DNA from 4 places in the Streptomyces sp. NPDC001889 genome. Region 1 is predicted to be linked to each of the others. Evidence: riboswitches for the same ligand, from Rfam matches in the RefSeq annotation. Region 1 holds a riboswitch; each other region holds the start of a gene.
What was found. Region 1 has a riboswitch for cyclic di-AMP ahead of ACWCRA_RS11565 (M23 family metallopeptidase). Riboswitches for the same ligand answer to the same signal wherever they lie in the genome.
Positions count from the first base shown of each region.

Region 2: another riboswitch for cyclic di-AMP. It lies ahead of ACWCRA_RS29455 (M23 family metallopeptidase); the one in region 1 lies ahead of ACWCRA_RS11565 (M23 family metallopeptidase).
Region 3: another riboswitch for cyclic di-AMP. It lies ahead of ACWCRA_RS26695 (C40 family peptidase); the one in region 1 lies ahead of ACWCRA_RS11565 (M23 family metallopeptidase).
Region 4: another riboswitch for cyclic di-AMP. It lies ahead of ACWCRA_RS25155 (transglycosylase family protein); the one in region 1 lies ahead of ACWCRA_RS11565 (M23 family metallopeptidase).

Region 1 covers NZ_JBSFER010000008.1:267,237-270,543, reverse strand. The annotation lists gene ACWCRA_RS11570 (PrsW family intramembrane metalloprotease) at 1-753, shown strand, start outside; gene ACWCRA_RS11565 (M23 family metallopeptidase) at 849-1,925, opposite strand; cyclic di-AMP (ydaO/yuaA leader) riboswitch at 1,937-2,093, opposite strand; gene ACWCRA_RS11560 (PP2C family protein-serine/threonine phosphatase) at 2,317-3,307, opposite strand, start outside.
Region 2 covers NZ_JBSFER010000028.1:91,634-94,940, reverse strand. The annotation lists gene ACWCRA_RS29460 (SGNH/GDSL hydrolase family protein) at 1-600, opposite strand, end outside; gene ACWCRA_RS29455 (M23 family metallopeptidase) at 772-1,749, opposite strand; cyclic di-AMP (ydaO/yuaA leader) riboswitch at 1,754-1,906, opposite strand; gene ACWCRA_RS29450 (alpha-galactosidase) at 2,213-3,307, opposite strand, start outside.
Region 3 covers NZ_JBSFER010000024.1:78,994-82,300, reverse strand. The annotation lists gene ACWCRA_RS26700 (alpha/beta hydrolase) at 1-1,086, opposite strand, end outside; cyclic di-AMP (ydaO/yuaA leader) riboswitch at 1,574-1,730, shown strand; gene ACWCRA_RS26695 (C40 family peptidase) at 1,734-2,210, shown strand; gene ACWCRA_RS26690 (ATP-binding protein) at 2,372-2,803, opposite strand; gene ACWCRA_RS26685 (helix-turn-helix domain-containing protein) at 3,057-3,307, shown strand, end outside.
Region 4 covers NZ_JBSFER010000022.1:52,484-55,790, forward strand. The annotation lists gene ACWCRA_RS25145 (cytochrome P450 family protein) at 1-188, shown strand, start outside; gene ACWCRA_RS25150 (transglycosylase family protein) at 351-1,382, shown strand; cyclic di-AMP (ydaO/yuaA leader) riboswitch at 1,641-1,815, shown strand; gene ACWCRA_RS25155 (transglycosylase family protein) at 1,819-2,562, shown strand; gene eno (phosphopyruvate hydratase) at 2,894-3,307, shown strand, end outside.

The DNA.
Region 1 (3,307 bases):
TTCGCCTTCACCGAGAACATCCTCTACCTCGGCACGGCGTTCGGTGAGGACCGGGAGCTGGGCCAGTCGGGCCTGGAGTCGGTGACCGCCGCGACCTTCTTCGTCCGTATCGTCATGTCGCCGTTCGCCCACCCCCTCTTCACCGTGCTGACCGGCATCGGCTTCGGGGCCGCCGCCCTGGCCGCCCGCCACCGCCGGTTCCGCAGGACCGCGCTGCCGCTGCTCGGGCTGCTGCTGTCGATGGCCGTGCACGCGCTGTGGAACGGCTCGGCGTCGTATCTCGGCCCCTGGGGCTTCTACGCGGTGTACGGGGCGTTCATGGTTCCCGCGTTCGCGCTGCTGACCTGGCTGGTGATCTGGACCCGGCAGCGGGAGCTGCGCACGATAGCGTCCGAACTGCCCGCCTACGCGGCGGCCGGCTGGCTCGCCCCGGCGGAGCCGCCGGCGCTGTCGTCGATGAAGGCCCGCGCCCTGGCCCGTGATGTGGCCCGGCGCACGGGAGGTCCGGCGGCGGCGCACACGGTGTCGGAGTACCAGCGGTTCGCCACCTCGCTGGCGTTTCTGCGCCACCGGGCCGGCCGGGGCGCGGCGGGCCCGGACTTCGTCGCCCGGGAGCAGGAGCTGCTCCACCACATGTGGCAGCGGAAGGACGCGGCGTCCCCGGCGCTGATCCACGCGGCGCGGGCGACCGGCCGGGTCCGGGTGCCGCCGCCGTACCGGGACTACGAGGGGTACAACCCGTACCGCCGCTGAGTCCGCCCGGGAAAGACCGGCAGCCCTGGCATGGGGGGTGGATGCCAGGGCTGCCGGGGTTCCGCGGCCGGTGAGGGGGACCCCTCAGGGAGCCGTCAGGGGTTGAGGTTCTTGCTGCGCAGCCAGGCCATCGGGTCCATGGCGGAACCGCCCGGGGTCATGACCTCCAGGTGGAGGTGGTCGCCGGAGGAGTTGCCGGTGGAGCCGACCCGGCCGATGGTCTCGCCGGTGGAGACCTGCTGGCCCGCGCCCACGGTCATCGAGGAGAGGTGCGCGTACGACACCTCGGTGCCGTCGGAGAGCTGCAGCACGATGCGGTAGCCGTACGAGCCGGACCAGCCGGCCGACTTGACGGTGCCGCCGCCCACGGCCTTGACCGGGGTGCCGGCCGGGGCCGCGAAGTCGAGGCCGGTGTGCTGGCCCGAGGACCACATGGAGCCGGACTGACCGTAGGTGGCGGTGATCGTGTACGAGGAGGTCGGCAGGGCGTAGCTGCCGGCGAGCTGCGCGGCGCGCTTGGCCTCGGCCTCGGCCGCCGCCTTCTCCTTGGCCTTCTGCTCGGCCCTCTCCTTGGCCTCGGCCTCGGCCTTCTCCTTGGCCTTCCGCTCCGCCTCGCGCTCGGCCTCGGCCTTGGCCTCGGCTTCCTTCTCCGCCTTCTCGGCCGCCGCGGCGGCCTTCTCGGCGGCGTCGCGCTCGGCGGCGGCCCGCGCTGCCTCGGCGGCACCGGCCTGCTGGTCCTCGGCCTGCTCCAGGATGCGGGAGCGCAGGGCCTCGGCCGCGGTGGGCTGGGCCTCCTGGGCGGCGAGGCCCATGGTCTCGTACTCGGCGGTCCGCTCGCGGTCCGCCTCGGCGCCGTCCGCGGCGTCCTCGGACATGAAAGCGCCGACGCCGGGAAGAGAGTCGACGTCGGGGAGGGATATCGCGATGGCGGGTTTGTTCTGCGCGGTGGCGATGCCACCGGCGCCGACGGCGGCGATCACACCGACACCGAGAACGGTGGAGCTGCGGGCGAATCCACCGCGCTGCTTCATCACACGGTGGCGGTGCCGGCCGCGCACCGGGCGGACGGTCTCCGCGGTGGGGTTCCACTCACCGACGGACCGCTCGGCCCCGTCCTCGCTGAAGACCGCAGTCGTGTAAGGCGATTCCGGGGCAGGCCTGTTTGACGCCACTGAGGCGTACTCCTTTCCTTCCTTATCGCCTACCGGGTTAGCTGACGGGTTCGGAGCAGGAAGGTCTCCTACGGGCAGCGCTCACCGCGAACTGAACGGTGGACGATGTCCGATTCACCCCAATGGGTGGTTCCCCGGTTCCCTTGCGGGATTCGGCGCACGCGCGCGGCGCCACCCTGACGGCGGCTGGGACGACCGCGCTGCGTTATCGAACGTTAATAGACACGCGGTCCGGATTCCAAGTTGTTCCGAGTGATCTTTAAACTCTTTGCCATGGACTTAACGGGACACAAGCAGCCGGATTCGGGCGACCTGAGCGGCAGTCAGCCTCCGCGCCGAAACTGACGGTATATCAATTGTTATCAGTCGTTGTCGGAGGGGTGACCTCTGATTACGCACCGTGGGAAGGGCGGCCCGACCGGTTCCCGCCATCGCCGGCGCCATCGCCGCCGCCGGACACCGGACCGGGTTCGGGACCGGGTTCGGGGGCCGTCGCCGGGCTGGTCAGCGCGAGCAGGGCCATGTCGTCCGTGGCGCCCCCGCCCGTGTGCCGCCGCACATCGTCCAGTACCGCGTCCAGCAGCTCCCCCGGCCCCGTGAAGATCCGGCCCCGCAGGCGCGCGGCCGGGTCGTAGAACACCCCGTGCGCGTCACGCGCCTCGGAGACCCCGTCGGTGTAGAGGAGCAGCGTGGCGCCGGGCGGCAGCGGGTACTCGTCCGCCCGGTCCGGCCGGGGCTCCAGCTCGCCCATGGAGAGCGGGAGGGCGTGCTCGCGGGGTTCGAGCGGGCCGAGCCCCCCGTCCCCGTACAGCATCAGCGGGGCCGGGTGGCCCCGGTTCACCAGCCGTACGACGCCGCCGGAGCGCGGGATCTCGCCGAGGACGGCGGTGGTGAACGCCTCGACGGCGTCCAGCGTCTCGCGCCGGCCGGCCTCGCGGTTCAGCGCCCGCTCCAGCCGGCCGGTGACCCGCTCCAGCGATGTCTCCTGCTCGGCGGCCTCCCGGAAGGCGCCGATGGCGACAGCGACCGCCTCCACCGCGCCGAGCCCCTTGCCCCGGACATCGCCCAGCACCAGCCGTACGCCGTGCGGGGTGTCCTGGACGGCGAAGAGGTCGCCGCCGATGAAGGCGTCCGCGACGGCCGCCTCGTAGCGCGCGGCGACCCGGAACCCGCCGATCCGCTCGGCGGGGGTGGGCAGCACGGCCCGCATGGCGGTCTCGGCGACGACCCGCGCCGAGGCCAGCCGCTCGTTGCCGCGCCGGATGACCCGGTTGATGAGCAGCGCCAGACCGGAGACGGTGACGACGGTGACCAGCTCCGTGTACGTCGTGGGCTCGTCCAGCGTCTCCTTGTAGAAGTGGAGCCCGATCACCCCGGCGGTC
Region 2 (3,307 bases), on a different contig from region 1:
CACCTGCCCGGCGCGCAGGGCGACCCTCGTGTGCCCCTCCGGGGAGAGGTGCAGCCGGTCGCTGTCCCAGGCCCGCCGGTCCTGCACCGACCTGAGGGACCACAGGTCGAGCACCGGACAGCCGTAGCGGTCGGCGATGGACCGCACGTGCGCGGTGTAGGTGGCGACCTTGCCGCGCAGATGGCGCAGCACGGGTACGTCACGGGTGTCGAAGCCGGTGGTCACCATCACGGTGCCGACGGCGCCGGTGAGGTCGGCTACCGCGCGCTCGAAGCGCTCGGCCACGTCGTCCGGGTCGCTGCCCGGCCGGATGATGTCATTGCCCCCGGCGCAGAACGACACCAGGTCCGGGGCGAGTTGTCTGGCCCTCGGCACCTGCTCCGCGACGATCTGGTCGAGGAGACGGCCGCGTACCGCCAGGTTGGCGTAGCGAAAGGTGTGTTCGGGCCTGCGGTCGGCGAGCAGCACCGCGAAGCGGTCCGCCCAGCCGACGAAGGACCCGTCCGGTCCGGGGTCTCCGACTCCCTCGGTGAAGCTGTCACCGATAGCCGCGTACGACCCGATTCCGCCCTGGTTGTCTGTGCTCGAATCGTCTGCCACAAGAACTCATCTTGAACCCGTGGATGTGACCTACGCGACCGTAAGGAGGGGTTGACGGCGGGTGATCTTTACCACCGGGGAATATCACGCGGTGGGGAATACCGCCGAATCCCCCCGCACCGTCGAGCGGTACGGGGGGATTCGAGCGTTCTGGGCGGTTTGCCGGTCGCCTCAGAGGGAGACGCCGTGCTGGCGGAGATACGCCACCGGGTCGATGTCCGAGCCGTAGGAGGCGGTGGTGCGGATCTCGAAGTGCAGGTGCGGGCCGCTGGAGTTGCCGGTGGAGCCCGAGAGGCCGAGCTGGGTGCCGCCGCTCACGCTCTGCCCCGCGGAGACGGAGAGGGAGGAGAGGTGGGCGTACTGCCCGTAGGTGCCGTCGGTGTGCTGGACGACGACCTCGTTGCCGTACGCGCCGCTCCAGCCGGCGGAGACGACGGTGCCCGGACCGACGGAGCGGACGGAGGTGCCGGTGGGCGCCGCGAAGTCGACACCGGTGTGGTAGCCGCTGGACCACATCGAGCCGGTCGCGCGGTAGGAGGTGGTGACACCGCCGGACGCGACCGGGCTGGTGTAGCCGGAGGAGGAGCCCTGGGCCTCCCCGGCGGGCTGCTCCGGGGCCGGCTGCTCGGCGGCGGGGGCGGGCTCCGGCTGGGGGGCCGCGGCACCGGCCGGGCCCTTGCCGCCGGAGCCGGTGCCCGGGGTCTTCTCCGGGGCGGCGGCCGGGGCGGACTCCCGGCCTCCGGAGCGGTCGGCGCGCGCCTCGGACGCGCCGCCGATGGCGAGTTCGAGACCCGGGTGGATCATCGAGGGATCGTCGCCGATGGTGTCGCGGTTCTTCTCGTACAGCCCCTGCCAGCCGCCGTCGACCCGGTGCTCGTCGGCGATCGCGGTCAGATGGTCGCCGGCGACGACGCGGTACGTGGCGGAGGCGGGGGCCGCCGGGGCCTGAGCCTGGGTCTGGGCCTGGGCCTGGGCGGCCTTCACCGGGGCCACGGCGGGGGCGGCGGCCGGGGCCGACCGCTCGGCCGCGTGGGCGCCGGTCGCCCCCATCAGCGGGAGGGCCAAGGCGGCCCCGCCGGTGCCGGCGGCGACGAAACCACGGGTGAGCGGGTTGTTCCTGGGGCGGCGGTGCTTACCCTTTGCGGGCATGGCGCATTCCTCTCCGGCGCCTGCGAGGTGAGCTGTCGGGTTCGGGCTGGAGATGCCCGGCCGCGCTCTGCGCGGCTTCACCCCGAGCCGTCCGGCGAGCCGGAACGGCGTACTGCCTGGGTCCCCCGCTCCTGCCACGAATCGACGTCCGATGGGAGTCCGGCCGGCGGCAGGATTAGGCGGTCCGCCCGGATGGCCGTGACCGTAGATGAGCCGAGCGGACCGGAACAAGCTGCTCCGCTTCACGGCCGGGGGTCCTGCGGCCCCGCTCCCGGGGATTCCGGTCACCCTGCGTGGAGCGCGCTCCCCCAACTCCCGCCCCGGCGTCGGCGTTGTCCTCCGCCGCACCGGCACGGACCGTCACCACTATGATCCTGCTCACCGACCGCACCCCATCTCCGCCGCAGCCGGGGCAGGTTATGGCGAAACAGCTAATTGAGCGATAACGACCCAGATGCGCTGATTAGAGACAGTGGAGCCGGAAGACCGCGGCGTCGAGGTCACCCGAGAGCCCGGTGTGCAGCCCGTGGTGCAGCAGCACCGCCCCCCGGTGCACGGCGCCGGTGTCCCGGCACTCGTACCGGCCGGCCGGATCGAGGCCGCGCAGCCGGAGCCTCGGCGGCCGTTCGCCGTAGTGCTGCGACGGGAGCCAGGCGAGGACGACGGTCTCGTCGCCGCGCAGATACTGCACCGCGCTCAGTCCGCCGCCGGGCGGGCGGAGCCGGTGGAGGTCGCCGTGCTGCACCAGTGGCCGTATCTCCTTGTAGAGAGCGATCCAGCCGCGCGCCTCGGCGAGTTCCTCCTCGCTCCACTCGGTGAGGTCGCCGCCGATGCCCAGCACCCCGGCCATGGCACTGACGAAGCGGAAGCGGAGCGAGCTGCGCCGGCCGTTGAGCTGGGTGTTCGGACTGTCGGTGACCCAGGCGGCCATCACCCGCGCCGGATGGAGCTGGCTCAGGCCGTGCTGGATGGCGAGCCGGTCCAGCGGATCGGTGTTGTCGGAGGTCCACACCTGATCCGTACGGGAGAGAATCCCGAGGTCGATCCGGCCGCCGCCGCCCGAGCAGGACTCGAAGTCCACCCCGGGGTGGGCGGCCCGCAGCCGGTCCAGGAGTCCGTACAGCCCCTGGACGTGCTCCACCCACAGCCGCTGCGGATAGGGGTCGCCCGGCCAGCCGGGGTCGGTGAAGCAGCGGTTGAAGTCCCACTTCACGTAGTCGATCGGCGCGCTGTCGAGCAGCGCGTGCAGCCGCTCCCACAGATGCTCCCGGACATCGCGGCGGGCGACATTGAGGACGAGCTGATGGCGGTACTCGGTACGGGTCCGGCCGGGCCGGTGCTGCACCCAGTCGGGGTGGGCGCGGTGGAGATCGCTGTCGGGGTTGACCATCTCCGGCTCGACCCAGATCCCGAAGCGCATCCCCCGCGCGCGCACCTCGTCGGCGAGCGGCTTGAGACCGCCGGGGAAGCGGTCGGGGTTGGGCGTCCAGTCGCCGAGCCCGGCGCGGTCGCTGGTGCGCCGCCCGAACCAGGCGTCGTCGACCACGAAGAGCTCGAC
Region 3 (3,307 bases), on a different contig from region 1:
CACGTACTTGCTCCAGAGCCGGGCGACCGGTGCCCAGGAGGAGTCGTAGTAGGGCGCGCCCTGGAAGAAGCCGGTCAGCTCGGCCGGGCCGACGACTCCGCCGAGCGGGGCGCGCTTGGCGTCGGCGCGCAGGGTGAGCCACTGCCGCTCGACCTTCTCGGGGGTGTCACCGAGGCGGTAGGTGGCGTCGTTCGCGGCGATCCAGCTCTTCCAGTCGTCCCAGCGCATCTGGAAGGCGACGTCCTGGTCCAGGTTGGCCTGGTACCAGATCTTCTCCCGTGAGGGATTCACCACACTGTCGACGACCATCCGGCGGACATGGCCGGGGAAGAGGGTCGCGTACACCCCGCCCAGATAGCTGCCGTAGGAGACACCCAGGAAGTTGAGCTTCCGCTCGCCCAGGGCGGCCCGGATGACATCGAGGTCACGGGCGGTGTTGGGGGTGGTCATGTGCGGCAGCATCCAGCCGCTGCGCTCGGCGCAGCCGTCCGCGTACGCGGCGGCGAGTGCGCGCTGGGCGCGCTTGTCGGCCTCGCTGTCGGGGACCGGGTCGGCCTTGGGGGCCTTGACGAACTCCTGCGGGTCGACACAGGAGATGGGGGTGGAGCGGCCGACGCCGCGCGGGTCGAAGCCCACGAAGTCGTACGCCTTGGCGGTGTTCACCCAGAGCGGGTTCTTGCCGGTGACCCGGGTGGGGAAGCGGAGTCCCGAGCCGCCGGGGCCGCCGGGGTTGTAGAGGAGCGCGCCCTGGCGCTCCTCCTTGGTGCCGGTGTTGCCGATGCGGTCGACGGTCAGCTCGATCTGCCGGCCGTTCGGGCGGGCGTAGTCGAGCGGAACCGTCACCGTGCCGCACTGGATGGGCTTGGCGAGTCCCCAGTCGGCGGGACAGTCGGCCCAGTCGATGCCCTGCCGGGCGGCGCGTTCGGCCGCGATCTGGACACCGCGCGCCTCGGACCCCCCTGAGTGCCGGGCCTCGGCCTGGGCGACCGGGGCGGCTATCGCCCCGGCTATGAGCGCGCCCGCCATCAGAGTGCCGGTCGCGCCGAACACCGCTGTACGTCTCACCTGGAACTGCCTCTCTGTCATGGGTACTCCGCGATCCTCGCGGTTGACGTGCTACCGGCAACAGGCCGTACGGCTGTTTCTTTACCGAACCAATAACCGGTGAGCCGAGTACCGGTGAGCGGTACATCCCTCGGTGAACCCCCGGGAACGGACGAATCAGAGCGGTCGGCGGAACCTCGTCAACCGCCATACGGGTGACGGTCGAGCTACTCCTTTTGATGTACTCGTGGCCTCGGCGCCAACTACGGTCGAGTTGCGCATCACCGTGGCCAATCTCTCGGAATGCTCTATTCCGGCCCTGGTGCGGGCATGCTCGGGTGTCGAGGGCCGGACCGCCCGGAGGCCATGTCCACCTGAACGGACCAAGGGTGTTAAAACTCACATAACGCCGTTTCCGCTCGGAATTCCGCCATGTCGTGGGTCAAGATCCCTGGGACGACAAGCCCCCGTCACCTCGGCGGGGCGGTCCGAGCGGACGCCGAGTCCTGCCGCCGCTTCGGATGACTGGTCGATAGAAGTGCTTCGGCAGGAGTGGAGGACCCGAGCAGTACGGGGCAGCCGGAAAGTCCGGACGTCCCTCGGGGTGAAGCCGCGTCACGCGGCCGGGCACCTTCGTCCGCCCGAACCCGACAGGTCATCCTTCACAGGCGGCTGACGAAGGGTTGCGCATGACTGCGCAGACAAACGTCCCGTTTCTGATGAGCCGGGCGGGGGCCGTATCGGCCCTCACCCTCGCCGCCCTCGGCGGTTCGCTGCTCGTGCCGGGCGGCACGAGCGAGGCGCACGCCGCCACGTCCCACGCGGGCAAGGCGCTCAAGGTGGCGGCCTCCAAGAAGGGAGCGCCCTACCGGTACGGAGGAACGGGGCCGTCCCGCTTCGACTGCTCGGGGCTCACGCTCTACTCGTACAAGAGAGCGGGCAAGAAGCTGCCCCGCACCGCCCAGCAGCAGTACAACAAGACCAAGCGCGTGTCGGCCTCCGGGCGCAAGGCCGGGGACCTGGTGTTCTTCCACTCCGGCGGCTACGTCTACCACGTGGGCATCTACGCCGGTAAGGGAAAGATCTGGCACTCGCCCAAGAAGGGGTCCTGGGTGAAGCTGGACAAGATCTGGAGCAAGAGCGTCAAGTACGGCCGGGTGCGCTGACGGACCGGCAGTGAGCCCGTGCGGGCCGCCGGGTGGACCCCCGGCGGCCCGCCACCGGGCCCCGCCGCCCGGCCGGGGAGCCAGGTCGCGGCCACGACCTGGCCTCCCGCGCCGGACGCGGGAGCCCCGACGCCCGGCCTGCCGCGCAGGCCGGGTGCCGCTCAGCCGGACGTCCCGGCCGGCCACGGCAGGGCGATCCAGACCGTCTTCCCGCCCTCCCGGGTGGGTGTGACGCTGAGCCTGCCGCCGCTCTCCGCCGTGAGCGCGCGGACGATCACCATTCCCCGGCCGTTGTCCTGCCGCACGGCGGCGGGCAGCCGCTGGGGCCAGCGCGGGTGACTGTCGGTCACCCCGATGCGCAGCCTCTCGTCCCGCTCCAGCTCCAGGTCCACCGTGAAGGTGGGCGACTGGCCGAAGGTGTGCTGGACCGCATTGGTCACCAGCTCCGAGACGATCAGCCGGATCGTCTCCACGGCCGCGCCCCCGGCCGGCAGGCCCCACTCGGAGACGACGTCGGCGACGAATGTCCGTGCCACGGAGACCGAAGCGGGATCGCTCGGCAGGGTGACGGAGGCTTCCTGAAGGTCTGCCATGGCGACGCTGTCCCTTTCCCACCGCGGCCGGGCTCCGAACTCGAAGCGGAGGGATTGCGCGGGCGGCCACGGATTGCGCTGATCGCCAGAGTGCCACTCATCCCCTCCCCAGAAGGGGCGATCCCCCAAGATATGCATATATCTGTCGCTCGATGCGGTGAACTCTGCCACGAAGGACCGGATTTGGCGGCTCCACCCACTTGGATCGCGGGCGAACCGACAGCGTTCGACGGATCGACGGAAGGAAGTCCCGATGCGCCACGGTCCGGCGGTGCGCCGCCGCAGGCTCGGCGAGGAACTCCGCAGAGCGCGGGTGGCCGCCCGGCTCACCAGCCGCGGCGCGGCGGAACTGGCCGGCTGGCACCAGTCGAAGGTGAGCCGGATCGAGACCGGCGCCAGCGGGGTGAAGGCGGGCGATGTGCGGCTGCTGCTCGATCTGTACCGGGTCGCCGACCCCGGCCCCCGGCTGCTGCTGGAGGCCCTGGCGGACGCCGCGGACGGCGG
Region 4 (3,307 bases), on a different contig from region 1:
TCGGGGCCCCACTGGCCCGGCTGGAGGGCCAGACCGCACTCGCGACCCTGCTCAGAAGGCTGCCGGACCTTCGGCTCGCCGCCGATCCGGCCGATTTGCGCTGGCGCGGAGGGCTGATTATGCGTGGATTGCGCACCCTGCCGGTGCGGTTCACCCCGGGGTCGATTGACGGAGCGTCAGAACTGTGACTTTTGTGTGATCTTCCCTGCACCGACTTGTGACGCGTGTTCGACTGCCGCTACGTTCACCCCCGTCTCTCAAGCAGTCAGGCGAAAGGCAACCGCATGCTCTCCGGGAATGGTCGACATCGCCGACCCCGTCAGGCTCCGGCTCTCGTTGTCGCGGCAGGGGTGACGGGATCGGCCATCGCGATTCCGCTCCTCGGCGCGGGCTCCGCGACCGCGGCCGAGACCACCACGTGGGACCGGGTCGCGGAGTGCGAGAGCGGCGGCATCTGGAGCGCCGACACCGGCAACGGCTACTACGGCGGACTCCAGTTCTCCCAGCGGACCTGGGAGGCCTTCGGCGGTACGGAGTACGCCTCCCGCGCCGATCTCGCCAGCCGCTCCCAGCAGATAGCCGTGGCCGAAAAGGTGCTCGCGGCCGAGGGCGCCAAGGCTTGGTCCGCCTGTGCCGCGATGGCCGGGCTCATCCCCGGCGGCAAGGACGGCGCGGAGAAGGACGGCGCGACGGCCTCGCCGTCCCCCGAGCCCTCCGCGAGCGCGTCCGAACCGTCCGGGCGCTCCGGCGGGAAGTCCGGCACCCCCGAGCCCGGACAGACCCAGGGCGTGGGCTCCGGCGCCGACAGATCCGCCGGTACGGGTCCGGGGGCCGGCGGCCCCGCCAAGAGCGCCGCCCCGGAGAAGAAGGCGGAGAAGGGCGCGGAGCAGGACGCCGGCTCCGGTTCCGCGGGCAAGGGCAGGCACCGGGGCGAGGCCGCCGAGGAGAAGCGGGCCGAGGCGGGCCGGCCCGGCACGGGCGAATCCACCGGGACCGGGACCGGAACCACCGGGCCCGGCGCCACTCCGCCGGACAAGCTCGACCATGAGCCCAAAACGGGTGATTCACCCGCTTCGGAGGAGACGGCGAAGGGGCGGGAGGCCGATCCCGGCCACATCTCGCGCGGTGACGGCTCCGCCCGGGACGGGATCGCCGCCCCGGGTGCCGGTGAGGGCGGGGAGGCGGCCGACGGCGCCGGGGCGGACGCCCCGGACGGCGCCTACACCGTGCGCCCCGGCGACAGCCTCTGGGCCATCGCCCAGGCGCGGAAGCTGGAGGGCGGCTGGAACGCCCTGTACGAGGGGAACCGCGAGGCCGTCGGCGACGACCCGGACCTGATCCACCCCGGCCAGAGCCTCGACCTCACGGCGGAACGCGGGTAGTTAGGGCTCCTTTGTCCGGGTCTGGGGAAATGAGACAAGGGTCTCTTCGTCCCAACTCCTCAACCCGGCCAACCGGAATCACGCATTCCATGCCCGACCTGCGAAAACGTCTCCTTCCGGAGTGGCAGGATGGGCGATTTCTCCCCGATGTTCTCTCTTGGACATCGGGGAGAGCTGTGTCTACGGTCTGAACCGCTCGCCACCGCGGGCACCAACGACCGTCACGCCGAATCCTGCCGCCGGTCGGGGGGAACAGTCGACGCGAGAGCGCCGAAGGCAGGAGCGGGGGACCCAAGGTAAGTGCCGGGCCCCGGCCGCTGAGGACAGCGGCCGGTACCGGCTAGGGGTGAAGCCGCGCGCTAGGACGCGCGGCCGGGCAACTCATCTGGCCCGAACCCGACAGCTCACCTCGTAGGCGTCGGTGAGGAGTAACTCCATGCTGTTTTCCGGCAAGGGCAAGCACCGCCGCCCCTCCAAGGCCACCCGTATCGTCACGCTCGCCGGTGTGACCGGTGCCGCTGTCGCGGCCCCGCTGATCGGCGCCTCCTCCGCCTCCGCCGCGACCGCGGCCGAGTGGGACAAGGTCGCCCAGTGCGAGTCCGGCGGCAACTGGTCCATCAACACCGGCAACGGTTACTACGGCGGCCTCCAGTTCTCGGCCTCCACCTGGGCCGCGTACGGCGGTACCGCCTTCGCCCCCACCGCCGACCAGGCCAGCAAGGCGCAGCAGATCCAGACCGCCGAGAAGGTCCTCGCGGGCCAGGGCAAGGGTGCCTGGCCGAGCTGTGGCGTGGGCCTCTCCAACGCCTCGTACACCGGTGGCGGCTCGGACTCGGGCACCACCCAGAAGGCCGCGCCGAAGGCCGAGCAGCCCAAGGCCGCGACCCCGGCGCCGCGGCAGCAGACCCAGGAGCCGCAGCGCTCCGAGGTCCCGACGACCCGCTCCGAGCGCCCGTCGGCCGCCCCGGCCCCGCAGCAGCAGCAGTCGGCGCCGGCCGCGAAGCCGCAGGGCTTCCAGAAGGGCGACGGCGAGTACAAGGTCAAGACCGGCGACACCCTGAGCATCATCGCCGACGCCGAGAAGGTCGACGGCGGCTGGGAGAAGCTCTACGAGCTGAACAAGGACATCGTCAGTGACGCCGATGTCATCTACCCGGGCCAGCAGCTCGACCTGAGCTGACCCGAGGCGGGCTCCCCCGGCTCCGGGAGCCGGCCCCCCGGCCGCACCCCCCTCCGGGGGCCGGCCCCCGATGGACCACCCCGGTCCGGCGCGCTTCCCCCCGATCGCGCCGGACCGGGGTTTCCTCTGTCCCCTCTCCTCTCCTCTTTCTCTCCTCTCCTCTTTCTTTTCTCTCCCCTTGTCTGTCGCGATCCGGCCGGGCGGTTCTGTTACCGATCGGTAGGTTCGTCCCAGGGGGCGGGCATCCGACGGACGACACCCGGCCGCCGGTTAGGCTCTTGTCGCAAGGCCAATGAGACCCTGCACATCACGCGTCACATCCCAGAAGGAGATGCTCGTGCCGTCCATCGACGTCGTCGTAGCCCGGGAAATCCTGGACTCCCGAGGCAATCCCACGGTCGAGGTCGAGGTTGGCCTCGACGACGGCAGCACCGGCCGTGCTGCTGTCCCGTCCGGCGCCTCCACCGGTGCCTTCGAAGCCCTTGAGCTTCGCGACGGCGACCAGAACCGTTACCAGGGCAAGGGTGTCGAGAAGGCCGTCCTCGCCGTCATCGAGCAGATCGGCCCCGAGCTGGTCGGCTACGACGCCACCGAGCAGCGCCTGATCGACCAGGCCATGTTCGACCTGGACGCCACCCCGGACAAGTCCTCGCTCGGCGCCAACGCCATCCTCGGCGTCTCGCTCGCCGTGGCGCACGCCGCCTCCGAGGCGTCCGACCTGCCGCTCTTCCGCTACCTCGGCGGC